Regions from separate parts of the Microbispora sp. H10836 genome, predicted to be linked through region 1. Evidence: riboswitches for the same ligand, from Rfam matches in the RefSeq annotation. Region 1 holds a riboswitch; each other region holds the start of a gene.
What was found. A riboswitch is a leader RNA that binds a small molecule or an ion and turns the genes downstream of it on or off. The one in region 1 is predicted to bind cobalamin.
Positions count from the first base shown of each region.

Region 1 (7,819 bases):
GTTCGTGATCGTTCAGGCGGGCGCGTTCCAGCGCAGCAGGACGGGCTCGTCGCCGTGCTCGTGCCCGAGGACGGAGTACGTCCCGGTGTCGAGGCGGAAGTACCTGCCGTGGTCGGGTGGCAGCCCGAGCCAGCGGGCCGCCAGCACGCGCAGCATGTGCGCGTGCGCCACCACCAGCACGTCGCCGTCCGCCGAGCGGATCCGGGCGAGGACCTTGTCCGCCCGCTGTCCCACGTGCTCGACGGTCTCACCCGGGTGCGCCTCGTCTCCCGGGACGACCCCGTCCCGCCAGACGAACCAGCCGGGACGTGACGTGCGGATGTCGGCGGTGGAGACGCCCTCGTAGCCGCCGTAGTCCCACTCCCACAGGTCCGGGTCCACCTCGTACGGCCCGGCCCCGGCCAGTTCGGCCGTACGGCGGGCCCGCTGCGCGGGACTGACGAGGACCAGCGCGAACGACCGGTCCGCCACCAGGGGGGACAGGGCGCGCGCCTCCTCCTCGCCGTGCGGGGTCAGCGGCAGGTCGGTGCGGCCCGTGTGCCGCCCGGCCCTGCTCCATTCGGTCTCGCCGTGCCTCAGCAGGATGACGTTCATAAGGGCTCCATCTTGCCCGTACGGCCGGTTCCACGCGCGGCGGCCCCCTTGACCGCGCGGCGGCGGCCTGCAGTAGGGTCCCCGCGGAGAGGGGACGCCATGGAGCCGGTGCGGGTGGGACTCGTCGGTGCGGGACCGTGGGCGGAGATGGTCCATGCGCCCGCCCTCGCGGCGGGGCCGCACACGACGCTCTCCGGGGTCTGGGCACGCAGGCCCGAGGCGGCGCGCGAGCTCGCGGACGCCCACGGCGCGCCCGCCTTCGAGCGGCTGGAGGACCTGTTCGCGGCGTCCGAGGCGGTCGCCTTCTGCGTGCCGCCCGCCGTGCAGGCCGAGCTGGGCGTGCTCGCGGCCCGGGCGGGCAGGGCACTGCTGCTGGAGAAGCCGCTCGCGGCCGACCTCGACGGCGCCCGGCGCCTGGCCGGGGCGATCGAGGAGGCGGGAGTGGCCTCCCAGATGCTCTTCACCTTCCGATACTCGGCGGCGACCGTCGAGTTCCTGGACCGCGCCCGGCTCATCGAGCCCTTCGGCGGGCACGCCGCCAACATCTCCGGCAGCCTGCGCGGCGGCCCTTTCGCCACCCCTTGGCGGCTGGAGCGCGGGGCGGTGCTCGACGTGGGCCCGCACACGATCGACCTGCTCGACGCCGCGCTCGGCCGGGTGGTCGCGGTCAGGGCACACGGCGATCCGCTCGGCTGGGTCGGCCTGCTGCTGGAGCACGAGGGCGGCGCGGTCAGCGAGGCGTCGCTGTGCATGGCCGCCGAGGGCGAGACCCCGCCCAGCCGGATCGACGTGTACGGCCGGCGTGGCAGCGCCTCGCTGCTCGGCTCCGAACTCGGCGACGTCGTCCCCGAGGTGGTCAGGCAGTTCGCGGGCACGGTGCGCGACGGCGGCGGGCATCCGCTCGACGCCCGCCACGGCCTGCGCCTGCAGGAGATCATCGACGACGTGGAGCGGCAGCTGCGGGCCGGCTGACCAGGGCCAGCCCCGCGACCAGGGCGGCGGACGCGATAACCGGCGCGGGGCCGGGCGCGAAACCGGTGATCGTGAGGGTGAGCAGCGCGCCGCCGACGAGCGGGGCGGCCGCGGGCACGAGCCGGTGGGCGGCGGCCCCCACGGGGTCCTCGAATCGGCCGAGCATCGCGGTGAGCGCGACCAGGACCAGCGCCAGGGCGGCCAGCCACAGCGGGACTGCGCTCCACCAGGTCGCCGAGCCGGTGTCCGGGGTCGCCAGCCCGAACCCGACGGTCGCCACACCGGCGACGGCGACGAGCGCGGTCATGTGCCACAGGTAGACGGTCATCATGCGCGGCGCGAGCGCGGTGAGCACCGCCTCGGCCCTCGGCCGGGCGGCCAGCGTGTTCAGGGCGGGGCGCAGCAGCATCGCCAGGCCGAGCTGGCCGGCGAACAACGCGAGCAGGCAGGCGCTCGGCGGGGCCATGTTCGAGATCATCCCCGGCATCCCGATCATGCTGGCGGGGTAGGGCCCGGTCGCCACGAGGGCCGCCACCATCGCGAACCCGGACACCGCGAGCCCGGCGGCCCGCCGTCCCGTCAGCCACTCCAGGCCGCCCTCGGCGTACCGGAACCCGACCTGGTGGACCGCCAGCCAGACGAACGCGACGTTGAGGTAGCCGGCCGCCTCCAGGCCGGAGAAGCGCACCACGTCCATCAGCACCGCACCGCCCGCCAGCACCGGCAGGGCGACCCCGGCCCGCACCCGCATCAGGTGCGGCGTGGCCACCACGGCCAGCAGGTAGACCGCCAGGAACCAGAGCAACTGGCCGACCGTACGCGCGGCCACCTCCACCGGCTGCGCGGGCACCCCGAGCGCGACCAGGAGATGGGGGAGCGGCAGCCACACGACCGCGAGCGGCACGACCGGCCAGGCCAGGCGGCGCACCCGCCGCGCCGTCCACGCCCGCGCCACGCCGGACCGCGCCTCCGGGCGCCCCGCACGGCGCGCCGCGGACCGGAAGCTGATCGCGTTGGCCGCGCCCCCGGCGAAGAAGACCAGCGGCATGACCTGCGAGATCCAGGTGACGTACGGAACCGCCGCCAGGGCGTTGCCCGTGGTCAGCCGTCCCTGGGCGTACGACAGGACCGGCATCGTCCAGTGCTGGACGACCACGAGGACCATCCCGAAGACGCGCAGGACGTCGATGAAGCGGTCCCGTGGCGCGGGCGCGGCCGGGGCCCTTTCCGGAGCGGGGGGGAGCATGGTCAGGGACATGGGGGGACGCCTTCGCTGTGTCGGGCCGCCGGGGGTGGTCGACCCTTGAGCGGCGGGGGTCACGGGCTTGGGACCTCCGAGCGCGCGAGTCCCGTGCGCTCGGAGTTTTCGGGGCTGGGAGTCTTCAGGACTGGGGGTCTTCGGGGCCGGGGTCCTTGAAGCCCGGGTCTCCGAGGCGCTGAGACCACCTCGGAGTTCCGGCCCGTCGAACACTCCAAGCGTCCCGCCGCGGCCCCGGCCGGCGCAGCGACGCGGTCCCTACTTCCGATCATGGGCGCCCCCCTACCGCCGGGGTAGGGCCAGCCCTACCATCCCCGCGTACGCCCAGGCAGGCGCCCCGGCCGTCCGGGTCGAGCGCCTCGCCCGGCCGGTGGCGGCGGGAGCCCTCCGGCCCCGGCTGTCCGTCACGGACGCGGTCCGCGCGCTCGCGCCCGGCCTCGGACCGCCGGGTGAGACCCCGCGTCGACTCCCATGCGCGGGCGGGCCGGGGGTGGACGCCGGACAGGGGATTGGTACCGTTGCGTCCGACGCGCGCCGCGCAGCGAAGTCCGGTGAGAATCCGGCGCTGTCCCGCAACTGTGGTTCCCCGCCCCCGGGGACGAGCCAGGTCGCCTGCGCTGTGCGCCGACGCTATCGACCCTCGTGGAAAAGGGTGATCCGTCGCTTCCAGCGGGTCCCTCGATTCCCGGCATTCCCCCTGATGGAGGACCCTCGTGAGGCCCGTACGCACGGCCGTCGCGGGTGTGGTGCTGGGCGTGCTCGGACTGGCCGGCTGCGGCCAGACCGACGACGCCGCCACGTCCGCGGCCACCACCCCCGCAGTCTCGGACACCGCCGCCTCGAACAGCACGGGGCAGGCCGCCTTCCCCGTCACCGTGCAGGCCGGAAACGGCGCGGTGACCATCGCCAAGCGCCCCGAGCACATCGTGTCGCTCTCGCCCACGGCCACCGAGATCCTGTTCGCGATCGGCGCGGGCGCGCAGGTGTCGGCGGTGGACGACCAGTCGAACTACCCGCCGGAGGCGCCGAAGACCTCGCTGTCGGGGTTCAAGCCCAACGTCGAGGCGATCGTGGCCGCCAAGCCCGACCTCGTCGTGCTCGCCAACGACCTGGAAGGCGTCGTGGCCGGTCTGGGGAAGGTCGGCGTGCCGGTGCTGCTCGAACCCGCCGCGACCAAGCTGGACGAGACCTACGACCAGATCAGGGACCTCGGCGCGGTCACCGGCAACACGGCCAAGGCCGAAGAGGTGGCGAACGGCGTCAAGGAGAAGCTCGACGCCCTCGCGGCGGCGGCGCCGAAGGGCAAGAACCTGACGTACTACCACGAGCTGGACAGCACGCCCTACGCGGCGACGTCGAGCACCTTCCTCGGGCAGGTCTACAACCTGTTCGGGCTGAAGAACATCGCCGACGAGGCGCCCGACGCGGCGGGCGGGTACCCCAAGCTGTCGGCGGAGTTCATCGCCAAGGCCGACCCTGACCTGATCTTCCTGGGCGACACCAAGTGCTGCGGCCAGAACGCCGCCGCGCTGGCCAAGCGGCCCGGCTGGTCCGGCCTGTCCGCGGTGAAGAAGGGCCGCGTGGTGGAGCTGGACGACGACATCGCCTCCCGCTGGGGGCCGCGGGTCGCCGATCTCGCCCAGGCCGTCGGCGACGCCGTCCAGAAGGCGGCGAGCTGAGCCCGTGGTGGTGTGACGCGTGGCCGGTGAATGCGTGGCCGGTGAATGCGTGGTGACGCCGTGACCCCGGCCCGGCGCGGCCGGGCGCTGCTCGTCGCGTCCGCCGTGCTTGCGGCCAGCCTCGCCGTCGGCCTGGTGGCGGGCGCGGCGGGCATCTCGCCCCGCGCCATCGCGCTCGCGCTGCTCGACCGGCTGCCGCTGGTGTCCCTGCACTCGGGGCTCGCGCCGGTCGAGGAGGGGCTGCTGTTCCAGCTCCGGGTGCCGCGGGTGCTGCTCGCCGCCGTCGTGGGCGGGCTGCTCGCCACGGCCGGGGCGGGTTACCAGGGCGTGTTCCGCAACCCGCTGGCCGATCCGTACCTGCTCGGCGCGGCGGCCGGGGCCGGTCTCACGGTCACGCTCGTCGTGGTCTTCCTGGGCGGCGACGCCGGGGTGACCGCGGTGCCGGTCGCCGCCTTCGCCGGGGCCGTCGGCGGGGTGTTCCTCGCGTACGCGCTGGGCCACACGGCGGGCCGGGGCGGCGGCACCGCGACGCTCGTGCTCGCCGGGGTGGCGGTCACCTCGTTCCTCACCGCGATCCAGACCTTCGTGCAGCAGCTCAAGGTGGAGGAACTGCAGCGGATCTACGCCTGGATCCTCGGCGACGTCGGCGGCGGCTGGGACCAGGTCCGCATGATCGCGCCGTACGCCGTGGTGTCGACCGTCGTCATGCTGCTGCACGGGCGGCTGCTCGACGTGCTGTCGGTCGGCGACGAGGAGGCGGTCAGTCTCGGCCTGCACGCGGCGCGCGTGCGTTTCGCCGTGCTGCTGGCCGCCTCGCTCGCCACCGCGGCGGCGGTCGCGGTCAGCGGGCTGATCGCGTTCGTCGGGATCGTCGTGCCGCACGTGGTCCGGCGGCTCGCCGGCTGGTCGTACCGGATCGTGCTGCCGCTGTCGTTCCTCGGCGGCGCCGCGTTCCTCGTGCTGGCCGACACGATCGCGCGTACGGTGCTCGCGCCGGCCGAGCTGCCGATCGGGGTGGTGACGGCGTTCGTCGGCGCGCCCTTCTTCGTCACCGTCCTGCGCGTGACCCGGCGGGTGGAGACGTGAGCGGCGACGGGCACCCGGCGATCGAGGCGCGCGGCGTGGGTGTCACCCTCGGCGGGCGGCGGGTGCTCACGGACGTCACGCTGTCGGCCGCGCGCGGCGGGTGGCTGGCGGTCATCGGGCCGAACGGCGCGGGCAAGTCCACGCTCCTGCGGGCCGTCGCCGGGCTGGTCCCGAGGGAGGGCGAGGTGCTCGTCGACGGGACGGCCGTGGACGACCTGCGCCCACGCCGCCGGGCCCGGCTGATCGCCTACGCCCCGCAGAGTCCCGCGCTGCCGCCCGACATGAAGGTGTACGACTACGCGCTGCTGGGCCGCACGCCGTACATCCCCTATCTCGGCAGCGAGAGCCCGCGGGACCGCGAGGTGACGCGGTCGGTGCTGGAACGGCTCGACCTGGACGGCTTCGCGTCCCGGCCGCTCGGGCACCTGTCCGGCGGCGAGCGGCAGCGGGTCGTGCTCGCCCGGGCGCTGGTGCAGCAGGCGCCGGTGCTCCTGCTGGACGAGCCGACGACGGCGCTCGACCTGGGCCATCAGCAGCAGGTGCTCGAACTCGTCGACCGGCTGCGCCTGGCCGACGGCCTCACCGTCGTGACGACGCTGCACGACCTCAGCCTCGCCGGGCAGTACGCCGACGAGCTCGTGCTGCTCGCCGCCGGGCGCGCGGTCGCGGCCGGGCCGCCCGAGCGGGTGCTGGCGGAGCCGCTGCTGACCGAGCACTTCGGCGCCAGCGTGCGGGTGGAGCCCGGCCCCGACGGGCGCCCGCTCGTCCACCTGGTCCGGCCGCTGACCTCCCGGATGACTCCCGTGGAGGGAACGTGACGGGCCTGGCGCGGCCGTCCCTGACGTACCGCGTGGAGGACGGCCTGCGGCTCGGCGCGCTGCTGTGGCGGTTCGGGCCCGGCTGGCGGATGATCTCCTCCGCCATGCTGGGCGGCGGCGTCGGCCGCCGCGAGTGGGTGCTGAACGCGCAGGTGGCGGCCGGTTACTCACGCATGGACCCGGTGGAGCACATGGACGCGCTCGGCCCCGGCGGTCCCGGAGTCGGCATGATGACGGCGGCGCTGGTGGAGCGCTACGCCGCCGCGTCGGACGGGGGAGCGGAGGCCGTCGCCACGGTGGGGCTCGGCGTGCCGACCTGGGCGGCCTCGCCCGAGGGCGTGCCCGACCCCGGCGTGCCGGCCGCCGCGGAGCCGGGCGAAGAGCCCGCGCGGGAGTCCGTGCGGGAGCGTGTGGGGGAGGCCGCGGGAGCGGCCGCTTCCGAGACGGCGCGGGAGGCCGTCGGCGCGGGAGACGCGGGGGCGAGCGTGCCGCGCCCGGGGACGATCAACATCCTGGTGGCCGTCCCGGTCGCGTTCTCCGACCCGGCACTGGTCAACGCCGTGATGACGGTGACCGAGGCGAAGACGCAGGCGCTGATCGAGGCGGGCTTCCCCTGCACGGGGACCGCGTCGGACGCCGTCTGCGTCGCCGTACGGGAGGAGGGCCCGGTGGAGGCGTTCGGCGGCCCGCGCTCGGTCTGGGGCGCGCGGATCGCCCGCGCGGTCCACCGGGCCGTCCTCGACGGCGCGCGGGACTGGCGGGACTGGCGGGCTACTTGAAAGTGATCGTGTTCACCATGTGGTCGATGAGCGGGCGGTCGCACCGGCCGGCCGGGCAGAAGAACGCGATCAGGACGGTCGTGCCGGCGTCGCTCTGACGGACGACGTAGGCGGAGAAGTCCAGGCGCCCGGTCTGCTGGGGGTCGCTGAGCACGCCCTCGATCCGGAACGCGGGCTTGGCCCCGACGGTGGTGGGAGTCGGCACGCCGTAGTAGGTGGTCACGCCGGGGAGCGCGGGGCCCAGGCTCTCCTGCAGCTCCAACGGCGAGTCCGAGGTGCTCAGGGTGTTGCTGACCTGGGCGAACACCCCTGTGGCCCGGTCCGGATGGGCCGTGATGACGGAGTTCACCTTCGACCAGTCGGTGTTGCCCGGCACCGCGAACAACGCGTCGAACTCGTCCACGGCCGGTGAGGCGATCATCCACTGGTCGGCGTTGGTCCTGGCCTCGCCCCAGGTCGCGGGGTAGGCCATGGTGAACGGCGCGGCGGTGCTGCCAGGGTAGGTGTTCCACGTGGCGGCGGCGTCGCCGCCACGGGTGAGCAGCAGCGCGGCGGCGACGGCGATGGACACCAGGACCGCCAGACCGCCGATCAGCGGCCCGAGCGGCAGTCCCCGCCGGCGGCCCGGCGAGG
Region 1 covers NZ_JABBWU010000001.1:571,476-579,294, reverse strand. Annotated here, with positions in the region: gene HHX30_RS02665 (histidine phosphatase family protein) at 13-594, opposite strand; gene HHX30_RS02660 (Gfo/Idh/MocA family protein) at 694-1,566, shown strand; gene HHX30_RS02655 (acyltransferase) at 1,529-2,824, opposite strand; cobalamin riboswitch at 3,323-3,459, shown strand; gene HHX30_RS02650 (ABC transporter substrate-binding protein) at 3,538-4,503, shown strand; gene HHX30_RS02645 (iron ABC transporter permease) at 4,549-5,589, shown strand; gene HHX30_RS02640 (ABC transporter ATP-binding protein) at 5,586-6,407, shown strand; gene HHX30_RS02635 (adenosylcobinamide amidohydrolase) at 6,404-7,186, shown strand; gene HHX30_RS40490 (serine/threonine-protein kinase) at 7,179-7,819, opposite strand, start outside.

Region 2 (7,819 bases), on a different contig from region 1:
GACGATGAACGGGTAGACCAGCGGCAGCGCGCCGAGCGCGGCGTCGGGCGCGCACGACGCCGACAACCCGAGCCCCTTGCCCGGCAGCCACTCCAGCGTGCCGTGCTTGCCGAGGTGGACGACGGCGTGCGCGCCGAACTCGCGGGCCAGCCACCAGTACGCCGCGAGGTAGTGGTGGCTCGGCGGCAGGTCGGGGTCGTGGTAGATGGCCACCGGGTTCTCGCCGAACCCCCGGGGCGGCTGGATGGCGAGCATGACGTTGCCGAACCGCAGCGCGGCGACCACGATGTCGCTCCCGTCGACGTAGAGGGAGCCGGGCGGCGGGCCCCAGTGGGCGGTCACCGCCTCGCCCAGCTCGGCGGGCAGCGCCGCGAACCACTCCCGGTAGGCGTCCAGCGGCACCCGGGCCGGGGCGGCCTCCAGCTGCTCCTCGGTGAGCCACTCAACGTCGTGGCCGCCCGCCGCGATCAGGGCGTGGATCAGCGCGTCGCCGTCGTCCGGCGCGCCACCCACGTCGTACCCGGCCGCGCGCAGGGCCCGCAGCAACACGACGGCGGAGGCGGGGGTGTCGAGCCCGACGGCGTTGCCGACCCGGGCGTGCCGGGTGGGGTAGGACGACAGCACGATCGCCAGGCGCTTGTCGCCGTTGGGCACATGGCGCAGCCGGGCGTGCGCGACCGCGAGGGCGGCCACGCGGGCGCACCGCTCGGGGTCGGCGACGTAGACCGGCACGCCGTCGGGCCCGTCCTCCTTGAAGGAGAACGGCACGCCGATCAGCCTGCCGTCGAATTCGGGCACCGCCACCTGCATCGCGGCGTCCAGCGGGGACAGGCCGGCGTCGGAGTCCGCCCAGACCGCGCGGGGGGTGGTCAGGCACAGCGCCTGCAGCACCGGCACGTCGAGGGCGGCGAGCGCCCCGGCGTCCCAGGCGTCCTCGTCGCCGCCCGCGCTCGCGGCGGCGGCCACCGCGCCGCCCGCGGCCAGCACGGTGACGACGAGGGCGTCCACCGGCCGCAGCGGTTCGAGCAGGTCGTCGCCCGCCCCGCGCAGCGACCCGCAGAAGACCGGCAGCACGTCGGCGCCCGCCGCCTCGACCGCGTCGCACAACGCGTCGACGAACGCCGTGTTGCCCGACAGCTCGTGGGCCCGGTAGTAGACCACGCCGACCAGCGGGCGGCCCTCCCGGCGGGCGCGGCCGGGCCGCACGCCGCAGGCGGGGGTGGGTCTGGGCGGCGCGAAGCCCTCGCCGGTCAGCAGAAGCGTGTCGGACAGGAAGCGCCGCAGCTCCGCCAGGTTGTCCGGGCCGCCCTCCGCGAGATAGGCGAGCGCCTGGGCCGCGACCCCCGACGGCACGGTGGACAGCGCCATCAGCGCGGCGTCCGGGGCCTGCTCGCCGCCGAGCACGATCGTGGGCAGCCCGGCGGCCAGCACGGCGTCGAGCCCCTCGGGCCACGAGCGCCTGCCGCCGAGCAGCCGGACGACGACGGCGTCCACGCCGTCCACGAGCGCGGGCACGTCCCCGACGTCCGTACGCGCGGGGTTGGCGACCCGCCAGCCCGCCCCGCCGCGGGTGGCGGCGAGCAGCTCGGTGTCGGCGGTGGACAGCAGCAGCATCGTCATGGACGGTCCTCCCGCAACGCGATCTCGGCGGTGGGCAGGCCGCCGGGCACGCCCCGCTCGATGAGCCGCCACACGGCCTCGGTGTCCAGGTGCTCCTCGACGAGGTCGCCCAGCGCGTCGAGACGGGCCTCCCGGTGCGCGGCGAACGTGCCGCTCCCCGGCAGCCAGGCCCGGCCGCCGGCGGCGGCGACCTCGGCGAGGAAGGCCCGGCGGAAGCCGTCCCGTTCGAACAGGCCGTGCCAGGTCGTGCCCCACACCGCTCCCGCCCGGCAGCCGTCGAGGAACGGCTCGCCGCCCTCTGCCGTGACCCGGCCGTGGTGGATCTGGTAGCCCGCCACCTCGTGGCCCCGCCACTCGCCCTCCGCGAGCGCCAGCACCTTGTCCGGCGCGTACGCCGTGCGGGCGGGCAGCAGGCCCAGGCCGGGAACCCGGCCCGCCCGGCTCTCCACGTCGTCGTCGACGACCGTGCCGAGCATCTGGTAGCCGCCGCAGATCCCGAGCACCGGGCCGCCCTCGGCGGCGCGGCGGCGCAGCGCCTCGTCCAGGCCCCGCTCGCGCAGCCAGGCGAGGTCGCCGACGGTGGCGCGGGTGCCGGGCAGCACGACGAGGTCGGCGTCGGCGAGCTCGGCGGGAGTGGTGACCAGGCGCACACTCACCCCCGGTTCGGCGGCCAGCGCGTCGGCGTCGGTGACGTTGGACATCCGCGGCAGCCGTACGAGGGCCACGCGCAGGATCTCATCTCCGACCGGCGGGGTGAGCAGGCCGGGACGGCTGTCGAGGTCGAGAGAGTCCTCCACGTCGAGCCAAAGGCCCGAGCGCCACGGCAGCACGCCCAGACACGGACGGCCCGTCGCCTCCGCCAGCCAGTCGAGCCCCGGCCGCAGCAGCGCGAGGTCGCCGCGGAACTTGTTGACCACGAAGCCGGCGATGTGCCGCTGGTCGTCCCGGTCCAGCACCGCGAGGGTGCCGGCGAAGTGCGCGAGCACGCCGCCCCTGTCGATGTCGCCGACGACGAGCGCCGGCAGACCGGCCGCGCGGGCCAGGCCCATGTTGGCGATGTCGCGGTCGCGCAGGTTGACCTCGGCCGGGCTGCCCGCCCCCTCGCAGATCACCACGTCGTAGCGGCGGCGCAGGCCGTTCAGCGCGTCGAGGGCGACGTCGAGCAGGCGCATCTTGTGGTCGCGGTAGGACACGGCGTCCACGTCGGCGTGCGCCCGGCCGAGCACGACGACGTGGGAGTGCCGCTCCCCGGCCGGTTTGATGAGCACCGGGTTCATCGCGGCCTCGGGCTCGACCCGGGCCGCCGCGGCCTGCATCGCCTGGGCCCGTCCGATCTCGCCGCCGTCGGCGGTGACCATCGAGTTGAGCGCCATGTTCTGCGCCTTGAAAGGCGCGACCCGTACGCCGCGCCGGGCCAGCCACCGGCACAGCCCGGCCACCAGGACGCTCTTCCCGGCATCGGAGGTCGTGCCCGCCACGAGCAGGCCGCCGCCGGCCGCCACGTCAGGTGATGGAGCGCGAAACCGGCAGTGAGGCGCGTCTGCGCAGGCCTGTCCGGGCCATGGCATGTCCCCCCTGGGGGTGTCCGCGCCCCCGGTAGAAGGTCCGACGGCCGGAGTATCCTGGCTCCCGGATCGGCGCTTCCCTCAGCCTTCCCGCCCGTGCTGGGCAGTGGCGTGGGTGAGGGTCGCTCCCCGGTGACAGTGGCGGGACCGCGCCGGATTCACACCGGCTTCCTCCGCGTCCGTCGCTTGCGGTGGTCAACATACACCTTTGTGTCGGATGTCCCGCAAGTGTGGTCTGTCTGATCTAGTGGGGACGCTAGGTGCGCTTGGTCACATGCGCTTCAAGGTGGCGATCATGTAGAACGGCTCGTTCTTCGTCCACTTGTTCTCGCCGTGCCCGTTGTAGTCGAACGTCATCGTGCCGTTGTCGTGGACGGTGAGATAGATCGTGCCGTTGCGCACGCAGTTGCCCCGCATCGAGACCCGCTTCAGCCGCACCGTCGTCCCGCTGACCACCTGGAGCCTGGAGGTGCCCACGCAGTGGTAGTCGACGAACTGCTCGGTGACCGTGTCGCCGCCCTTCGGCACGGTCAGCACGAGCGTGTCGTACGCGCCGGGCTCGTAGTCCACCCTGCCGCGCCACACGCCCGCGAAGCGCGCGGTGAAGCGCAGCGGCACGCGTGCAGTGGGCGTCGGAGCGGACGCCGGGGTGGGCGAGGGGCTGAGTGAGGGGCTGGGACTCGCCGCCGGAGTGGACACGGCGGCGGCGACCGCCGTGCCGCGCGCGTCGCCCCCGGCGACGTTTTCGGCGGCGCCTTCGGACGGCGGCACCGACAGCAGCACGCCCCCGGTCGTCGCGGCCGCGAGGGTGACCGCCGCCCCCGCGAGCAGCCCGCGGCGGCGGCCGGAGCCCCGCCGTGAGGGGACGGTGCCGGGTTCCGGAGCCACGGAATGCCGTCCGGCGGTGAGCACGGCGGGGAGGCTCCCGGCGGTCCCCTCCGGAACCGCGGCGAGCAGCCGCATCGTGATGTCGAGGATGCCCGGGCGCTCGGCGGGGTTCTTGCGGAGGGCCAGCGCGACGATGGAGCGCAACGGCTCTTCCAGGTCGCCGAGGTCGGGCTCCTTGGTGAGCACGCGGTTCAGCACGGCGGGCAGCGCGTCGTCGCCGAACGGCGGCCTGCCGGTGGCCGCGAACACCATCACGCCGCCCCACGCGAACACGTCCCAGGCGGGCGCGGGCGGCTCGCCGGCGATCTGCTCGGGCGCCATGTAGGCGGGCGTGCCGACGGTGCCGCCGGTCGCCGTGGTCGCGCCGAGACCGCGGGCGACCCCGAAGTCGACGACCCTCGGACCGTCGGACCCCAGCAGCACGTTGGCGGGCTTGAAGTCGCGGTGGACGATCCCGGCCTGGTGCACGGCGGCGAGTGCGGTCGCGGTCGCCACGGCCAGCCGGTGCAGGGCGGGCCCGGACCGCCGTCCTGCCCGCTGCAGCGTGGGGCCCTCCACGTACTCGCTCACGACGTAGGGCCGCGGGCCGTCCAGGTCGAAGTCGAGCACCCGGGCCACGCAGAACGGCGCGACCCGCCCCGCGGCGGCGATCTCCCGTGCGAAGCGGCGGCGGGCGTCCTCGTCCCCCGACCAGCCCTCATGCAGCAGCTTGACCGCCACCGGCGCGCCCCCGGCCGCGCGGCCGAGGTAGACCACCCCCTGGCCGCCCGCGCCGAGGCGGCCCTCCAGCCGATAGCCGCCGATCTCGGCCGGATCTCCCGTGAGCAGCGGCCCCACCGCAGGCATGCAGCCCTCCTCGGCCCGTTTTCCCCACACCTTAGATGAACGTAACGGTGGTGCTTCTCGATCATGCTTGTCATGATGCCGGGATGAGCGTGGTCAGGCCCGGATGGTGAGGATGGTGCGGGCGCGGCTGCCGCTGGTGGTCCGGCGCGCGCCGGCCGAGCCACTGCTGCTGGCCGCCGCGTTCGGCTCCATCCTGCTCGCCACCACCGCGATCTCGGCTCTGCTGCTGCACGCGGGGTCGGCGACCCAGGCGGGTGTGCGCCGGGCCCTGGAGACGGCGCCGCTCGCGTCCACCGCCACCGTCGTCACCTCCTCGGTCACGGCCGGGGACTTCGCCCGAATCGACCGCGCCGTCCGCGCGGGGATCGCCCACGCCCACGAAGAGGTGCCCGTACGGGTCACCGTACGCGTCGAGTCCGCCTCGTACGCGCTGAAGGGACAGGATCGAGGCGACCAGCCCGTCCTGACCCGGTTCGCCGCGTACGAGGGACTGGACGGCCAGGCGGACCTGGTGAGCGGGCGCTGGCCCACGGAGAAGACGGCGGTGGCGCTCTCGGAGCCGGCCGCCCGGGCGATGGGCGTGTCCGCAGGCGACGAGTTCACCGTCGTCGGACGCCTGGACGGAGAGCCGGTCCGCGTGCACGTCACCGGCGTCTTCCGGCTCCGCGACCCCGACGACCCGCGCTGGAAGGGGGAGGACCTGCTGCGTTACGGCACGCGGACCGGCGACTTCACCTCCCGCGGGCCCCTGGTCGTGCCGGAGGGCGCCTTCCTCGGCCGCTTCGGGACCGGTGTCTCGGCCCGCTGGCTCGCCGAACCCGACCTGCGCCGGCTTTCCCCCGACCGGCTGCGGCCGTTCGCGGCCTCGGTCGCCGGGACCTCCGCCGCCGTGCGGTCCGGCTGCCCACGGTGCACGGTCACCGAGACGCTGTCCGGCATGCTGCTGCGGCTCGACCGCGGCGCCCTGGTCGCCCGCTCGACCATGCTGGTGCCGGTGCTCCAACTGCTGGTGCTGAGCGCGTACGCGCTGGCGCTGACCGCGCGGCTGCTCGCCGAGCACCGCCGGATGGAGACGGCCCTGCTGCGATCGAGGGGCGGCGGGTCACCGCGGCTCGCCGCCATGGCGGCGGGGGAGGCGCTGCTGATCGCGCTGCCCTGCGCGCCCGCGGCGCCGTTCCTCGCGCCCGTGCTCCTGCGACTGGTGAACGCGTTCCCCTGGATCGAGGCCACCGGCGTGGCGCCGCCCCGCGCGCCTGACGGGGCCACCTTCGCGGTCGCGGCGGCGGTCGCGCTCGCCTGCGCCGTTATGCTGGCCGCCCCGCCGCTGCTCGCCGCCCGCCGCACGTACGTCGAGGAGCAGGCGGCGCGCGGACGCGCCGACCGGCCGGGCCTGCTCCAGCGGGCCGGAGCCGACGTGGCGCTGCTCGTCCTGGCGGCGCTCGCCGTCTGGCGCCTGCGCGGACAGGACGCGCCGGAGACCACGCGCCTCGGCGGCGAGCTCGGGCTCGACCCGCTGGTCGGGGCGGGACCGGCGCTCGCCCTGCTCTGCGGGGGGATGGCCGCCCTGCGGCTGGTGCCCGCAGTCGCCAGGGTCGCCGAGCGGGCGACGCGCCGGCGCCCCGGGTTCGGGCCGGCGACGGCCGCCCGGCAGGTGAGCCGGCGCCCGGCCCGCTATTCGGGTCCGGCGCTGCTGCTGACGATGGCGACGGCGATCGGCGTGCTGTCCCTGACCACCGCCGCGACCTGGCGCGGCGCCCAGGAGGACCGGGCCAGGCATCTCGCCGGCGCCGGCCTGCGCGTCCCGGCCCTCCCCGGGGACGACGCGCGAACCTTCACCACGCTGCCTGGGGTCGCGGCGGCGGTGCCCGCGCACCGCGCCACGGTCGTCGCGGACGGCGCGGACGCCACCCTTATCGCCGCGGACGCGGCGCAGCTGGGCCGTGTCCTGCTGCTGCGCCCCGACCTGTCGGAGCTGTCGCCGGCCACGCTGGCCTCCCGGATCGCCGGGTCCGCCGGACAGGCGCTTCCGGTCGTGGTGACCCCCGGATTGGCGGACACCACCAGGATCACGGCCGGCACGGCGGCGATCCCGATCCGGGTCGTGGGCGTCGTCACCGCGATGCCCGGCACGCCGGAGGGCGCCCCGGCCCTGCTCGCCGACCTTACGGCGCTTCGGGGGAAAGGCGCCGAGGGGCAGGCGACGGAATGGTGGCTGGCCGCCGACGGGCACGACACCGCGCGAGCCGCCGCCGCGCTGGCCGCCGGCCGCGGGGACGTCGTCGACGTGGCCGCGCTCACCGCGAGTCTCAGGGACGACCCCACGGCGGCCGGCCTGCAGGGCGCGCTGCTGCTCGGCTTCGCGGCGGCGCTGGCGTTCGCCGTGCTGGGATTCCTGGTCAACGCCGCGGTCGCGGCGCGCGAGCGGAGGGGCGAGTTCGCCGTGCTCGGCGCCCTCGGCGTGAGCTTCCGGCAGACGCTCGGCCTGCTCGCCGCCGAGCAGTCGTTCGTGATCGGGCTGTCGCTGGCCGGCGGAGCGGCGCTTGCCGTGGCAGTGTCCGCCGCGGTGGTGCCGCCGATGGTGACCGCGGGATACGCGACCGCAGGCGGGCTGCCGGTGCTGCTCCACGTGCCGTGGTCTCAGGTGGCGGCGCTGGCCGCCGCGGTCCTCGTGGTGCTCCTCGTGATCGTGGCGGGACTCGCGCGGTCGCTGCACCGCCGTGAGCCGGCCGCCGCGCTGCGTGCGGGGGAGGCGTCGTGATCCGCCTTCTGGGTGTGCACAGGGGGGTGGCGGCGCTGCTGGCCGCGCTGGTGTTCGGCGCCGCCCTGGTCGTCTCGGCTCTGCCCCGGATGGTCGAGTCCTCCCTCGACGCGGCGGCAAGGTCGGTCATCGGCTCCGCCCC
Region 2 covers NZ_JABBWU010000007.1:69,745-77,563, forward strand. Annotated here, with positions in the region: gene cobN (cobaltochelatase subunit CobN) at 1-1,620, opposite strand, end outside; gene HHX30_RS15025 (cobyric acid synthase) at 1,617-3,188, opposite strand; cobalamin riboswitch at 3,236-3,359, opposite strand; gene HHX30_RS15030 (serine/threonine-protein kinase) at 3,456-4,919, opposite strand; gene HHX30_RS15035 (FtsX-like permease family protein) at 5,023-7,677, shown strand; gene HHX30_RS15040 (FtsX-like permease family protein) at 7,674-7,819, shown strand, end outside.
Region 2: another riboswitch for cobalamin. It lies ahead of HHX30_RS15025 (cobyric acid synthase); the one in region 1 lies ahead of HHX30_RS02650 (ABC transporter substrate-binding protein).

Region 3 (7,819 bases), on a different contig from region 1:
GGTCAGGTAGAACTGGACGTGCACCGCCTCCTCGAACAGCTGGCGGCTCAGGTAGAGCCGCGCCTCCGGGGCGTTCACGTGCTGGTAGAGGTTCAGCACCAGGTTGTTGGCCACGATCGAGTCCCCGGTCGCGAAGAACGCCACGAGCCGGTTGATCAGGTGCCGCTCCCCCTCGTCGAGGGTCGCGAGGTCGGCGAGGTCGGAGGCGAGGTCGACCTCCTCGACCGTCCAGGTGTTCCTGATCGCCGCGCGGTACCTCTCGTAGAACCCGGGGTAGCGCATCGGGCGCAGGGTCAGATCCATGCCCGGGTCGAGCAGCATCGTTCTCATTGGCATGCCTCGCAGATCTCCGGGTTCTCAAGGGAGCGGTTTTCCAGGGAGCAGGCGACGGCCCCTTCATCGGGCACGGCGGGGGTGACGGCCGGCACGGTCGTCTGGGCGATCCGCGTCGCCGGGCGGGAGCGCAGGTAGTAGGTGGTCTTCAGGCCCGACCGCCAGGCGTAGGCGTACATCGAGGAGAGCTTGCCGATGGTGGGGGCGGCCAGGAAGAGGTTGAGGGACTGCGACTGGTCGATGTACGGCTGCCGCGCGGCGGCCATGTCGATCAGCGCCTTCTGGGGAAGCTCCCAGGCGGTGCGGTAGAGCGTCTTCAGCTCGCCGGGGATGGCGGGGATGTCCTGGATCGAGCCGTCGTTGAGCTTGATCGCGTCGCGCGTCGGCCGGGTCCACAGGCCCCGCGACTGGAGGTCGCGGACGAGATACCGGTTGACCTGGAGGAACTCTCCCGACAGCGTCTCCCGCTTGAAGACGTTGGACACCTGCGGCTCGACGCACTCGTAGCAGCCGGCGATCGAGGCGATCGTGGCCGTCGGCGCGATCGCGACCAGCAGGGAGTTGCGCAGCCCGGTCTCCGCGATCCTGGCCCGCAGCGCCGCCCACTCCTCCGGGTGCGCCGGGGAGCACGGGTAGTGGTCCGGGTGCAGGACGCCGCCCGCCGCCCGCGTCTGCTCGTACGCCGGGTGGCGCCCGCGCTCGACGGCCAGGTCGGCCGAGGTGCCGTACGCCGCGAGCGCGATCTCCTCGGCGACGCGGGTGGACAGCGCCAGTGCCCCGGGTGAGTCGAACGGCAGGCGCAGCGCGAAGAACACGTCGGCGAGGCCCATGACGCCGAGCCCCACCGGCCGCCACTTCCGGTTGGCCGCCTCCGCCTCCGGCGTCGGGTAGAAGCCGAGGTCGATCGTCCGGTCCAGGAACCGTACGGCGGTGCGGACCGTGGCGCGCAGCCTGCCGAAGTCGACGGCGTCGCCCTCGGGGGTCAGGTGCGCGGCGAGGTTGACCGAGCCGAGGTTGCACACGGCCGTCTCCCCGTCGCTGGTGACCTCCAGGATCTCGGTGCACAGGTTGGACAGGTGGATGACGTTGCCGGGCAGCGCGGTCTGGTTGGAGGTGCGGTTGGCGGCGTCCTTGAACGTCATCCAGCCGTTGCCGGTCTGGGCGAGCGTACGCATCATCCGGGCGTACAGGGCCCGGGCCGGCACCTGCCGGACGTATCGCCCGGCGGCCTCCAGCTCGCGGTAGCGGGCGTCGAACGCCTCGCCCCACAGGTCGGTCAGCTCGGGGGCCTTCTTGGGGTCGAACAGCGACCACGTGCCGTCCGCCTCGACCCGGCGCATGAACTCGTCGGGCACCCAGTTGGCCAGGTTGAGGTTGTGGGCGCGGCGCGACTCCTCGCCCGTGTTGTCGCGAAGCTCCAGGAACTCCTCGATGTCGGCGTGCCAGGTCTCCAGGTAGACGCAGGCGGCGCCCTTGCGCCTGCCGCCCTGGTTGACGGCCGCCACCGAGGCGTCGAGCGTGCGCAGCCAGGGGACGATGCCGTTGGACAGGCCGTTGGTGCCCCGGATCAGCGAGCCGCGCGAGCGCACCCGCGTCCAGGCGACGCCGATGCCGCCGGAGTATTTCGACAGCCGGGCCACCTGGCCGTACCGCTCGTAGATGCTCTCCAGCTCGTCGCGGGGCGAGTCGAGCAGGAAGCACGACGACAACTGCGGCCGACGCGCGCCCGAGTTGAACAGCGTCGGCGAGCTGGGCAGGTAGGCCAGCGTGGACATCAGGCCGTACAGCTCGGCCGCCTCGGCCACCGTGGCCGACAGGCCGCAGGCGACCCGCAGCAGGAAGTGCTGCGGGCGTTCGAGCACGCGCCGGGTGACCGGGTGGCGCAGCAGGTAGCGGTCGTAGACCGTGCGCAGCCCGAAGTACTCGAACCGGTCGTCGGCCGCCGTGTCGATCAACGCGTCGAGCGCCCCGGCCTCGTCGGCCACGAACGCGGCGACGGCGTCGCCCAGCAGCCCGGCCGCGTGGGCGGCCGCGACCGACTCGGAGAACGCGCGCACCCCCTCGGCCGCCGCCTCCTCCGCGATCAGCCCGCTCAGCAGCCGGGCCGCCCGGCGCGAGTTCTCCGGGTCGGCGATGACCCCGGCCGCCGCCTCCTCGATGGCCTGCCACACGGCCGCCGCGTCCCGCGCGCCGCCTTCCCCTGACACGGGGTCCGCGGACGCGGAGACCGGGTCGGTGATCGTCATCAGATGCCCTCTCCTCGTCGTCTCCTGGCCCGGCCGGACCGGAGGAGGGGCATGCCGCGGCGCACGCGCACGAGAGGCCAGCAGGTGGCCCGTGGCGGACGGCGGCGAGCCCTCCCTCGGGGCCCGGCGCGGGGCGCGCGCCCATGCGCGCGCGTCACCGGCAGGTCTTCGGACTCGCGGGCGTCCGGCCGGGCTCGCGCCCGCCGGTCCTACTGGCCGTCGCTTCCCGGGCGCGCCGGCGCCCAGTGCTTCACGACATGGTGCATGCAGACACCGTGCCGTGTGACGGCGGTCGTTCCCGCTCACCGCTGCGGGGCAGTCCCGGATTCGCACCGGGTTCCCTCTTGCCTCACCAAGGTGAACCAGCGACGCGATGGATCCTACATCTTGTGGCCCTTCCCGCAACTGCCCCCACAAGTTGTGCTTTTCAGCGGAGTCCGAGATCATTGAGCAGCAGGGCCGTTCGGCGCGCCTCGCCGGTCAGCCATTGCCGGAAGTCGTCGCCGTCGAGCCACATCGGCGTCCAGTCGTTGCGTTCGCACAGGCTCCGCCACCCCGGGGTGGCGGTGACGGCCCGGCACAGGTCGAGCAGGGCGTCCTGCCCGGGCGTGCCGCGCGGAGCGACCAGCCCGGTCCAGTCGGCGTACACGACGCGTACGCCCGACTCCGACAGCGTCGGCGCGTCCACCCCGGGCAGCCGTTCGGCGGAGGAGACGGCGAGCGGCCGCAGCCGTCCGGCGCGGACGTGGGGGGCGACCTCGCGCCTGCTGCCGAACCCGAGCGCGACCCGCCCGTCGAGGACCGCGGCGACGGCCTGCGCTCTGCTGCCGAACGCGACGTAGTCGAGCAGCCGCGGGTCGGCCCCCAGGCCCTGCGCGGTCATACCGAGCAGCAGGTGCTCCGGCCCCCGGTCGGCGCCGCCGGCCACCCTGGGGCCGCCCGGGTGGCGCAGCAGCGCGGCGGCGAACTGCTCGAACGTGCGGTAGCCCGATTCGGGCGAGGCGACGAGCACCTCCCACTCCCCCGCCAGCCGCGCGAGCGGGACGGCCCTGGCGACCAGGAGCGGGTCGCGGGCCAGCGCGCAGGCGGCGAGCAACGCGGAATCGGCGACCACCAGGCCGGTCCGCGGCCCGGCCGGCCGGGCGAGGGCCGCCCCGCCGCCGGCCTCCCACCTGATCTGGACGGCCCGGGCCCAGCCCCGCCCCTCGACGAGGGCCTTGAACCCGGCGGCGACGCCGTCCCCGCACCCGCCCGGCGGACGGGGGACGGTCAGGGACAACTCCCCCCACCGGCGCGGCGGCGCCTGGACGCCGCACGCGCCCGCGAGGGCCAGGACCCCCAGCGCGAGGACCGTACGGCGTCGCATGTCGGCACCCTCCTGCCCGAAGAGTCCCTTACACGCACAGACTATGAGTAACTACACCATGTCACCACATAACGGACGTTAGGGCTGCGGCGATCGATACCCCTCCGCGCCGGACACTCGCGCACGCACGCCCGTACGGCCCGCGCCGGGCGGGCGCGGGCCGTACGGGATGAACGGGTCCTACTCGACCGTCACGCTCTTGGCGAGGTTGCGCGGGCGGTCGACGTCGCGGCCGAGGGCGACGGCGGCGTGGTAGGCGAACAGCTGCAGCGGGATCGTGAGCAGGATGGGGTCGAGCTCGACCTCGTTCTTGGGCACCACGATGCAGTCGTCGGCCGCCTCGGAGGTGCGGTGGCCGACCATGAGGATGCGCCCGTGCCGGGCCCGGATCTCGCCCAGCGTGGTGAGGTTCTTGTCCAGCAGCTCGTCGTCCGGGACGATCGCGACCGTCGGCAGCTCGGGGCTGATCAGCGCGAGCGGGCCGTGCTTGAGCTCGCTCGCCGGGTACGCCTCGGCGTGGACATAGGAGATCTCCTTGAGTTTCTGGGCGCCCTCGCGGGCCACCGGGTAGCCGCGCACCCGGCCGACGAACATCATGCCCGGCGAGTCGGCGTACTTCTTCGCCAGCTCCCTGATCCGGTCCTCCAGCGTGAGGATCTCCTTGATCTGCTCGGGCAGCCGGCGCAGGCCCTCGCAGATCCTGCGCCCGTCGGCCGGCGACAGGTCGCGTACGCGGCCGAGGTGCAGGGCGAGCAGCGCGAACGCCACGGCCGTGGAGGTGAACGCCTTGGTCGAGGCCACCGAGACCTCGGGACCGGCGTGCAGGTAGATGCCGCCGTCGGTCTCCCTGGCGATGGCGCTGCCGACGGTGTTGACGATGCCGAGCACCCGGCCGCCCTTGCGCTTGAGCTCCTGCACCGCCACGAGCGTGTCGTACGTCTCACCCGACTGGCTGATCGCGACGTACAGCGTGTCGGGCTCCACGACGGGGCTGCGGTAGCGGAACTCGGAGGCGGGCTCGGCGTCGGCGGGGATGCGGGCCAGCTCCTCGATGAGCTGCGCGCCCATCTGCCCCGAGTAGTACGCGGACCCGCAGCCGATGATCTTCACGCGGCGGAAGGAACGGATCTCGCGGGCGTCCATGTTGAGGCCGCCGAGGTGGGCGATGTGGAACCGGTCGTCGATGCGGCCGCGCAGCGTGCGGGCGACCGTGTCGGGCTGCTCGGAGATCTCCTTGAGCAGGTAGTGCTCGTAGCCACCGTTGTCGTAGTGCCCGGCGTCCCAGTCGACCGTGAACGGCTCCTTGGCCGTCTCCCTGGCGTCACTGGTGAACGTGTTGAACCCGTCGGCCTTGATGACCGCCAGCTCGCCGTCCTCCAGGTGGACGACCTGGCGCGTGTAGCGGATGAGCGCGGCGACGTCGGACGCGGCGAACATCTCCTTCTCGCCGAGGCCGAGCACGATCGGGCTGCCGTTGCGGGCCACCACGATCTCGCCGGGGCGCTGCTCGTCGATCACGGCGATGCCGTACGTGCCGACCACGCTCTTCAGCGCCCGCAGCACGGCCTCCCGCAGCGACTCGGTCTCCTTGACCATCCGCCCGATGAGCTGCGAGAGCACCTCGCTGTCGGTCTCGCTCTCGAACTTCACGCCCTCGCCCTCCAGGCGGCGGCGCAGCTCGTCGGCGTTCTCGATGATGCCGTTGTGCACGACGGCGATGCGCTGCTCCTGGTCGAGGTGCGGGTGCGCGTTCACGTCACTCGGCGCGCCGTGGGTGGCCCAGCGGGTGTGGCCGATGCCGATCGTGCCCTTGAACTTGGCGGGCACCGCCGCCGCCAGGTCGGCGACCCGGCCCTTGACCTTGCGCGTCTTGAGGCTCTTGGCGTTCACGACGGCGAGGCCGGCCGAGTCGTAGCCCCGGTACTCCAGCCGCTGGAGACCTTCGAGCAGGATGGGCGCCGCATCCTTCGGCCCGACGTAAGCGACGATTCCGCACATAACCGCTCCTATCCGTAAACGATCCGCCGGAGCTGACGCAGGGTCAGCTCCGGTGCCGCGACACGTCTTCCCGCGAGCTCGGCGGAGATTCTGGGGAAGATCTGGTCGTTGGTCAGCCCCCTCGACTTGAGTTCGCCGTGGCGGCGCCGCACGTACTCTTCCGCGGGCTCGCCGAAGTACGCCAGAACGTCGGCCACCACGCGGGCCGCCTCCCCCGGTCCCAGCGACGTGGTCCGGGTGAGGTGGCCGATCAGATCCTCGAAGGGATTCCGTGCCGTGGACACAGAGCAGGACCCTAACGCAGTGCTGATGCCGACTAACAAGTTTCCTGCCCGTTTTCGGGCAGGATCAGTCCGAAGCCCGCCCTGCACCGGCGTCTTTCCGGCCCCTCGGTGACCGGCAGTGCCACATCAAGACCCGGCACACGTCAGGTCGACGCCTTCAGCAGCGGGGCGAAGGAGGCCGCGCCCAGTGCGCAGGGCGCGGTCGACGACGACGCATGAGGCCCGTGCCTCGGCGGTCGAGAACCGCAGGCCCAGCATCACGGTGGTGGCGCGCCCGCCACGCGGTGGCGTCGCCACCGCGTTGCCCGGGGAGTTCTCACCCCGAGCCACTTAGCCGAACTCCGATAGGTGGAAGGCCGTGAAATCCTCGTTCGATCACAGAGGCAGCGGGGTCCCACCGCTCCAAGAACCGGGGGACATGCTGGTCAGCGACGGTCCGGCAACGGGCACGCACGACCACCTGATCCCTGTCGCGAACAGGTGTGATGTCAGCGATGTCGGCGGCCTTCACCAACGGCCCCGCGATGCTGGGCCGCACCACCTCGGGCTGGCCGTACGCGATCCATCCGTCGACGAGCCCCGCGGAGGCAGCGGATCGTAACCGCGACAGATCGAGACCCATCGATTTGAGCATGGTGCCATCGTCGACCCTCAGGGCGGCTACCCAGCTGCGGAACTGCGACAGCTGGTCGTCGTCGTCACATTGGGGTCGATCACGCTTATAGCAGGTCACGCCGCTGGGCCAGTACAGGGGTCTTGTCCTCCAACTGTCAACGCTCCGTCACCACCGAAAGAGACAGAGCCGTTGATGATTGGACAGGCCCGCGTTCTCCCCTTCCCGGTTGGCGAGACAGATGAGTTGGAGGCTGTCGTCGGGATGGGCGCGGTAGTGGTCGACGGCTGCTGCGATGTTGTCCCAGCCGATCATTCGGGGCCAGGCCGATCGCGAGGTTGCGGAAGGTCGCCATGGCCCGTGGGGCGGTACCGGTGCGGACTTTGGAGTGGTCTTCACGGTAGGCGGCGTCGCGGGTGTGGTGCAGAGCCTCCACTGACCAGTGGCCGCGGATGAGCGCGGCGATCTGCACTGTGGTGCCTTCACAGGGTTCAGGTCGGTGATGGCATAGATCGTGACGATGGCACCCACGATCATCAGGGATCGCACTTGTCGTTCAAAAGGCGAAATCAGCGGCCAGGACCCCGCTATGCCGTCCTGTCATCTCATGATCCGAGAACGCAACGGCCCTGTAACCGATCCCCCGGAGCGAGGCCGAACTTCCGCGTCGCCGCGCCCTCCTTTTCCGTGACATCAGCCGACGACATCGATGCTGCGGACGCTTGGTTTGTCGAGCAGGCTGAGTAACTGATCCATACGCCATCCCGTGAGGATGAGGCCATAGATCCTTCCTTCGCGGGCGGCATTTTGGAGCGCGGTGAGGTTGAGACCAAAGCGGCTCAAGGATCTCTCGTCACCTTTCCCCAGACTGCCCACCCATTCGCGAAGCTGACTGGTGACGGAGCCGGACTGGGCTGACGACAGACCAGGAGGGAAACAGCCTACGAAACCGGCGCGCCAGAAAACCGGCTTACTTCCT
Region 3 covers NZ_JABBWU010000009.1:263,603-271,421, forward strand. Annotated here, with positions in the region: gene HHX30_RS18930 (ribonucleotide-diphosphate reductase subunit beta) at 1-330, opposite strand, end outside; gene HHX30_RS18935 (ribonucleoside-diphosphate reductase subunit alpha) at 327-2,579, opposite strand; cobalamin riboswitch at 2,721-2,961, opposite strand; gene HHX30_RS18940 (tripartite tricarboxylate transporter substrate binding protein) at 3,007-3,945, opposite strand; gene glmS (glutamine--fructose-6-phosphate transaminase (isomerizing)) at 4,126-5,943, opposite strand; gene HHX30_RS18950 (hypothetical protein) at 5,952-6,227, opposite strand; gene HHX30_RS18955 (hypothetical protein) at 7,534-7,819, opposite strand, start outside.
Region 3: another riboswitch for cobalamin. It lies ahead of HHX30_RS18935 (ribonucleoside-diphosphate reductase subunit alpha); the one in region 1 lies ahead of HHX30_RS02650 (ABC transporter substrate-binding protein).

Region 4 (7,819 bases), on a different contig from region 1:
CCACGGTGCCCGCCGCACCGGCGTGTTGTTCGCCGAGTGCCATTACATTGACATCGTTGTCCAGTAAGACCGGACAATCGAACCGCCGCCCGAGCAGATCGCGGGCCGGATAACCGTCCCATCCCGGCATGATCGGCGGCGACACCGGGATACCACGGGAGAAGTCCACCGGGCCGGGCACGCCCACGCCGACTCCCAGCGGCCTGTCCACTCCCAATTTCACGAGCAGCCGCCGGGTCTGTTCCGCGGCGAGTTCGAGCACCGGCTCAGGCCCCCGGCGTACGTCGCATTCGGTGCGTTCGAACGCGAGAACTCGCAGCCGGCCATCGGTGACCGCGGTGGAGACAGAGGTCGCACCGATGGCTATGCCGACGAACCGAACGTGACCGGCGAGATCGATGACGGTCGAGCGGCGGCCTCCGCGGGACGCGGCCGGTCCGATTTCCTCGACGAGATGAAGCGCCGTGAGCCGGCCGAGTTCGGTCCCGATCGTCGTTCGTGACACTTCGAAGTGTTCCGACAGCTGAATGCGAGATTGCGGACCGGCGTCTCGCAATCGCGTCAGGATTTTGGCCTGGAGCCGTGTTTCGGCTCGCCCTGGCACCGAAGTCTCCACATGCCAAGTTTCTCATCGGGTGACGCCTCATTCGTCATCCGCGCGAAACTCCCGGTCCGGCCGGAAATCCGCCGCACTCATCTCATCCGAGAAGGATTGGGAAGAAGTCCGGCCCGATCCGTGCGCCGTCCGGCGAGGAAACTCGCATTCGTGCATGTCCGCGGAACTCGTCGGGCCCACGGTGGGCACCGGGCGCCTTTCGGCAGGCGCCCGGCCGAAGTCAGCCCTCGGCCGACTCAGAGGGAGCGCCATTTCCGCCAGATGTCCGGCCGTACGGCGCGGACCGGCTCACGACGGGACCTTCCGGTTGACGTAGGCGACCCGCCAGCCGCTCCGCGTGGCTAGCAACTCGGTGACCGACAGCGGCGCGAGATCGAAGAGAGCGGCGCCCAGCGGATCGAGCCCCAGCGCGTGGCCGATCGCCGCCCGGATCGTGCCCGCGTCGCACACGGCGACGACGCCGGGCTCCGCGCGCACCAGGTCGAGCCAGGCGGCGACCCGCTCAGCGTGCGCGGCCAGGCTCTCACCGCCGTGCGGAACCACGTGCGGGTCGGTAAGCCAGCTCACCAAGGCGTCCGGCTCCTCCCGCGCGACCTGCTCGTACGGCAGGCCGCGCCACCGGCCGACGTCCACCTCGGCCAGCGCCGGCGCCACCCGCGCCTCCAGACCGATGGCGGCGGCGGTCTGGCGCGCGGCGACGGCGGGACCGGCCCACCCGGCCGAGCCCGCCGTCATCGGAGCCAGGGCGGCGGCCCTGGCCAGGCTCGCCGCGTCGGCGTCCCGATCGGCCAGGGGAAATCGGGCGGCCCGCATCTCCGGCGTACCGGCATGCCGGACGAGCAGCACCGTGCCCGGCTCAGATCGGCGTGGCGGCGGTGGCCGGGACGGCCCGCGCACGTCCCGCCGCCCGGTCGCTCACCCACCCGAACAACACGCCGAAGGCCGTCCAGAAGACCAGCTGGGTCCCCAGCGACGCGAGCCTGAACTGCCACAACAAGGTGGCGGGGAAGCCCTCGGGCACCTCGTCGACGGTGGGCAGCAGAATCCAGGCGGCTGTCACCGGGACCAGGAACGCCAGCGCCGCCGCGGTCCACCGTGCCCAGGGCCCCGCGGTGACCCTGCGGGCGGTCGCCACCGCGATCACCGCCGCCGCGAGCCCGACGAGGACCATCACCACGTAGAGCACGGTACGGCTATTGATCGTCTCCGGGTCTCCGACGGCCGGCGGGTTGGCCGGATATTTCACGAATGGCACAAGAATCACCGCCACGAACGCCGTCCCTGCCGCGGCGAGTGCCAGCCCGCCCTCCGACCGGGGGCCGACCCGCCCGCGCAGCCCCGCGTACGCGAGGGCGAAGATCCCTCCCACAGCGAGCCCGTACAGGCCGGTGGCGAGGAACAACCCGGCCTTCTGCCCCGGTCTGCCGACCAGTTCCTCCTCGCCGTGGTCGTGACCATGCGCGTCGTGCGCGACGTGGGCCTCCTCCAGCGCGATCGCGCTGTCGACCCGCGGCTCGCCGAAAGCGAAGGCGAAGCCGCCCGCGATCAATCCGGCCAGCAGGCCCAGAAGCAGGCCCCTGACCACCAGGGTGCGTACCACGCCCGCGCTCAGTGGCAGGGCACGCCGAGCAGGTGGCGCCCGTCGTGCATGAGCTCGTGCAGATAGGCGCCGCTCTGCGAGATCGCCCCGTTGTCCATCAGAACCAGGTAGGCGATCAGCAGCAACACCGGCACGGTCAGCAGCCACAGCCTCAGTCGCGGGATCGGGATGACGGAAGGAGTGGACATTCCACTCATACAGGCCTCCTCAGGGATGACGCGTCCCACCATGCGAGGTCACGAAGGCCCAAGCGACCTGGCTCCCGGGATGTACGTCCCGAATACAGTGGCGCGTCCGCACCGGCATCTCACCGGATTTCCCTTGGACGATCGTGAAATCCACCGGAACGTATCCCTTCCCCCTGTTCGCGTCAACCCTTCACAGGAGGTGCCCAGCGGTCCGGCCACAGGACGAGGCCGAGAACGCCCGCCCTAACGGACGTCGGGACCGCCGTCCTGGACGGTGGCGAGGTCGGCGAGCCCGGAGATGGTCAGGAGGGGGGTCAGCAGGGGGTTGGCGATGAGGGTGATGCGGTCGGCGTGGGCGAACAGGACGCTCAGGCCCGCGCTGTCGAGGTATTCGACGAGGGTCAGGTCGAGGACGACGGGGCCAGGCGTGCGGTCGAGAGCGGCGGCGAGGCTGTCGGTGTTGCTCATGTCGATCTCACCGGCGACGGTCAGCAGGGCGGCGCCGTCAGGGCCATGGCCGGGGGTGAGGGTGAGCGGCGTGGTCATCAGGCGATCCTCATCTGCATGTCGACGGTGGTGCCGGACGGGCCCGGGGTGATGGTGACCTGCTGCATCATGGCGCGCATGAGGGCGACGCCGCGGCCGCGGTGGCTGTTCACCTCGGGTTGCGGGGCCTTCCAGCGGCCGGTGTCGGCGACGGTGAGGCGCAGGTTGTCGACGGACGCCTCGGCCCGGAGCCGGACGGTGTCGCCGGGAGTGTGGCGGTGGCCGTGCTCGATCGCGTTGGCGCACGCCTCACCGGCGGCGACCAGGACGTTCTGCACGATCTGGGCCGGTAGGTCGCACTGGCCGAGCCAGCTCCGCAGCGCCTTGCGAACGGGCGCGAGCTGCGACGACTCGGCGGGGAACGTCATCTCCAGTGGGGCCGGGTGCCGGTAGAGCAGCAGAGCGACGTCGTCGTCGTAGCCGTCGGCGGGCGCCAGGCGGATCATCACCTGCGTGGCGAGGTCGTCGACCGCGACGTTCCTGCCGTCCTGTACGGCTTGGCTGGCCTGGTCGATGCCCGAATACAGCGAGCGGCGACGACGTTCGACCAGGCCGTCCGTGTAGAGCATGAGCGTGGCACGCGCGGGGATGACCGCCTCGCCCTCCGGGCGCGTCGCACCCGGGCGGACGGCCAGGGGAACGGAACGTCCGCCGTCGAGCAGGCCGGTGCTGCCGTCGGGGTGGGCGAGTATGCCCGGGGGGTGTCCCGCGCTGGAGTACGACAGGTGCCCGGTCTCCGGGTCGAGGACGCCGCAGAAGACCGTGGTGCACCGGGCGCCGGGGACACCGGCGGCGAACTGGTCGAGGGCCATGAGCACGCGGGCCGGGCTGTCGTCCTGCAGGAGCAGCGCGCGGCAGGCGCTGCGCAGTTGTCCCATGACGGCGGCGGCCTCCACCCCGCGTCCGACGCAGTCGCCGACGACGATGCCGATGCGTCCGCCGGGCAGGGCGATGGTGTCGTACCAGTCGCCGCCGACCTCCAGAGGCCGGGTGGCGGGCTCGTAGCGTACGGCGAACCCGTCGGGAAGCTGGGCGGGGCCGAGGATGGCGCGCTGCAGCGCGATCGCGGTCTCGCGTTGCTGGTCGATCTGGTGGGCGCGGACCAGTCCCTGGGCCAGCCGCCCGGCCAGCAGCGACAGCAGCAGCTGGTCCTCGGTGGTGAAAGACCGGTCGCCCAGTTCGATCCACAGCGCCATCGGGCCGTCGGGGTGCTCCAGGAGGATGCCGACCCCGTCGTGCCCGGCGACCGGGGTGAGCAGAGGCCGCTGCGGCATGCCGGCGAGCGTCCGGCGGCGTTCGGCGGGCATACCGTGCCAGCTCACCGAGGTGTCCGTCGCGGTCAGGGCCGGCTCTTCGTCGCCCTGGCCGAAGACGGCGGCCAGCACGGACTTCGCGCGCCACAGATTCCGTAGTTCCTCCAGTGCGCCGGTCAGCGCGTCGGAGAGACTCCCCGCCTGGGAAAGGCAGGTGCTCAGGGAGGCGAGGGCGCTCTCGCGCTGGATGGCGTAGTGCTCGGCCGTGACGTCGCGAAGGGTGCCGACGACGACCCGGCGTCCGGTGTCGGGATCCTGTGCCTGGTTGAAGCTGACGCTGACCCACAGCCGGTGCCCGTCGCTGTGGGTGACGGGGATGGTGTAGCTGCCCTGCCCGGGGCCGACGAGGCCGCTGAACGCGTCGGCGACCTGCTGATGGGCCTCGGGATCGCCGGCGGCGTCCGGCCACCACGGGTGGATCGGCGTGTAGGGCAGGCTCTCGGGGCCGTAGCCGAGGATGTCGGTGAACGCTTTGTTGATCTCGACGACGGCGCCGTCCTCGTCGCAGACGAAGAACGCCTCCTGCAGCGAGTTCACCAGTGCCGTACGCCAGCGCGCCTGGTGCTGGCGCAGCCGCGCCATGTCCATGGTGGCCCGCACCCGCGCGAGCAGCTCCGCGGCGGCGAAGGGCTTGACCAGGTAGTCGTCGGCCCCGGCCTGCAGTCCCTCGATTGACGCCTCCTGGCCCGCCCGCGCGGACAGCAGCACCACGGGCACGGTCGCGGTGCGTGGATCGGCCCGCAGCGCCGCGACCAGGGACAGGCCGTCCAGGCGGGGCATCATCACGTCGCTGACCACCAGATCGGGGGCGTCCGCATGGATGGCGTCCAGGGCCTCCATCCCGTCGCCCGCGGTGCTGACGAGGTAGCCGGCGCCCTGGAGGAGACGGACGAGGTACCCGCGCATGTCGGCGTTGTCGTCGGCGACCAGCACACGCGCCGGGGCGGCGGAGTCTTCGGCGCGGGCCGCGAGTCCCTCGTGGGACACCTTCCCCATGGCGGTCCCGGCGGGCTCGCCCCTGCCGTCCGCGGGCAGCCAGCGCAGCGCCTCTTCGACGTAGGGGTCGGCGAGGGTGCCGGTGGTGCCGGCGCCGGCCGTCGTGATCGCGTCCGCGGGCAGGTGCGCGGCGCCGTACGGCACGCGGATGGTGAATCGGGTGCCCTCGCCCTCGATGCTGTCCGCGGTGATCGTGCCGCCGTGCAGGCCGACCAGCTCCTGCACGAGGGCCAGCCCGATGCCGCTGCCCTCGTTGGACCGCGAGCGGGCGTTCTCGATGCGGTGGAACCGCTCGAACAGTCGCGGCAACTCCGTCGCGGGGATGCCGATGCCCGTGTCGGTGATGGTCACCACCGCCTGGGCGTCCTCCCCGCGCACCTCGACGCCGATCGAGCCCTCGAAGGTGAACTTCAACGCGTTGCTGAGCAGGTTGAGCACCACCTTCTCCCACATGCCGCGGTCGATGTACACCGGCTCGTCCAGGGGAGGGCACTCGACCCGGAACCCGAGCCCCGCCTTGTCGATCGCGGAGCGGAAGAGGCTGGCCAGCTCGGCGGTGACCGTGGCGAGGTCGACCGGTTCGTAGCTGGCCTGCATCCGGCCGGCTTCGATGCGGGAGAAGTCCAGCAGGGTGTTGACCAGCTTGCCCAGCCGCAACCCGTTGCGGCGGATGACCTCCAGCTCCTCGCGCACCTGCGCGTCGGCTTCCTGGAGACGGCCGCGCAGCTCCTCCACTGGCCCCATGATCAGGGTCAGCGGAGTGCGGAACTCGTGGCTGATGTTGGAGAAGAAGACCGTCTTCGCACGGTCGAGCTCGGCCAGCTCCTCCGCCCGCCGCTGCTGGGCCTGGTAGCTGCGCGCGCTCGCGACGCCCGCCGCGACGTGCCCCGCGGCCAGCTCGATGAACCCGCGGTAGGCGTCGTCCAGGCGGCGGTAGCGGTTGAGCGCGGTCACGAGGAACCCGTACGGCGCACTGCCCTGCTGGAGCAGCGGCACCACCAGCGCCTGTACGGGCGGCTCCGGCCAGTCTCCGGACGGGAGACCGGCGTACGCGGCGCCGTCGAGCGGGACGAGCACCGGCTCTCCCCGGGCCAGCACCGTCGAAGGCCATACCGCGTCCGGATCGTCGGCCGGCAGTGTGAGGGGGGCGGCCGGATGCCCGGCCGAAATCCCGGTCACCCCCGCCAGCCGCACGCCGCCGCCCTCCTGGTACAGGTAGGTCAGGGTGAACGGGAGGTCCTGGAGGTTGCGGCCGAGCTGCCTGCAGGCGAAGGCCAGCATCTCCTGCTCGGTGCGGACCACGCTGGGGTCCGAGCCGAGGTCCCGCAGGGTCGCCATGCGCCGCTCGCCGATGACCCGCTCGGTCTCCTCGCTGACGACGCACAGCATGCCGACCACGGCGCCGGAGTCGTCGCGCAGGGGACTGTAGGAGAACGTGTGGTAGGTCTCCTCCGGGTAGCCTGCTCGTTCCAGGAACAGCAGGAGCGCCTCGTCCCAGGTCGCCTTCCCCGTGGCCAGCACGGCCTCGATCCGCGGGCCGATGTCGCCCCAGATCTCCGCCCAGACCTCGCTCGCGGGCCGGCCCAGCGCCCACGGGTATTTCCGGCCCAGGGTGTCGCGGCGGTAGGCGGCGTTGCAGAAGAACGTCAGGTCCGGCCCCCACGCCATCCACATGGAGAACCGGGACGACAGCAGGATGCTCACCGCCGTCTGCAGGCTCTGCGGCCACTCGTCCGGCGGTCCCAGGGGCGTCGCCGCCCAGTCCACCAACGCCAGATCCCGGCCGACCTCGTCGTCTACGGCGAACACTCCGGCCCCGGCCGCTGTCCGCGGCTGCTGCTCAGCGTCCTCGCAGCGCGTCACTCGACACCCCTCCGTCCACGCCGAGCCCAGCTCGCTCGCACCGGACTCCCGTACCGTGCCGTTTGCCACACCGCGGGCCCCACTGATGTCGGGGGGAAGTCGGTGACATGTGCGCAGCAGGATACCCCTGCCAGGAGAACAGGGATGAACCACCACAGAAGGCATATCGCGGGGCTGCATCCTGTACCGGGCCGCCTGCGGCTGCCGGAAGCAGGAGACGGTGACCGTTCCTCTACAGTCGCAGCCGTGACCGTCGCGCGTTCTCTCCTGTTGTTCGTCGTCGCCGCGCTCGCCGAGATCGGCGGTGCCTGGCTCGTCTGGCAGGGAGTGAGAGAACAGCGCGGGCTGCTGTGGGTCGGGGCGGGGTTCGTCGCCCTGGGCCTTTACGGGTTGGTGGCGACCTTCCAGCCGGACGCCAACTTCGGCCGGATCCTCGCCGCCTACGGAGGCGTGTTCGTCGCGGGCTCGCTGATCTGGGGCATGGTGGTGGACGGCTTCCGCCCCGACCGGTGGGATCTGATCGGAGCGGCCGTCTGCCTGCTGGGTGTCCTGGTCATCATGTACGCGCCGCGCGACTAGGTGTACTCGGTCAGTAGGTTGGTGACGCGCCGGGGGTCCTGTCGTCGAGCCGGGCGGGGCCGATCGCGATGCCGCCGGCGGGGCCGCCGCGCAGGCTCATCCCGGTCACGCCCGCGCG
Region 4 covers NZ_JABBWU010000012.1:33,908-41,726, reverse strand. Annotated here, with positions in the region: gene HHX30_RS22060 (ROK family transcriptional regulator) at 1-616, opposite strand, end outside; gene HHX30_RS22055 (histidine phosphatase family protein) at 905-1,462, opposite strand; gene HHX30_RS22050 (CbtA family protein) at 1,473-2,216, opposite strand; gene HHX30_RS22045 (CbtB domain-containing protein) at 2,225-2,413, opposite strand; cobalamin riboswitch at 2,448-2,577, opposite strand; gene HHX30_RS22040 (STAS domain-containing protein) at 2,648-2,950, opposite strand; gene HHX30_RS22035 (SpoIIE family protein phosphatase) at 2,950-7,122, opposite strand; gene HHX30_RS22030 (YnfA family protein) at 7,369-7,701, shown strand; gene HHX30_RS22025 (VOC family protein) at 7,712-7,819, opposite strand, start outside.
Region 4: another riboswitch for cobalamin. It lies ahead of HHX30_RS22045 (CbtB domain-containing protein); the one in region 1 lies ahead of HHX30_RS02650 (ABC transporter substrate-binding protein).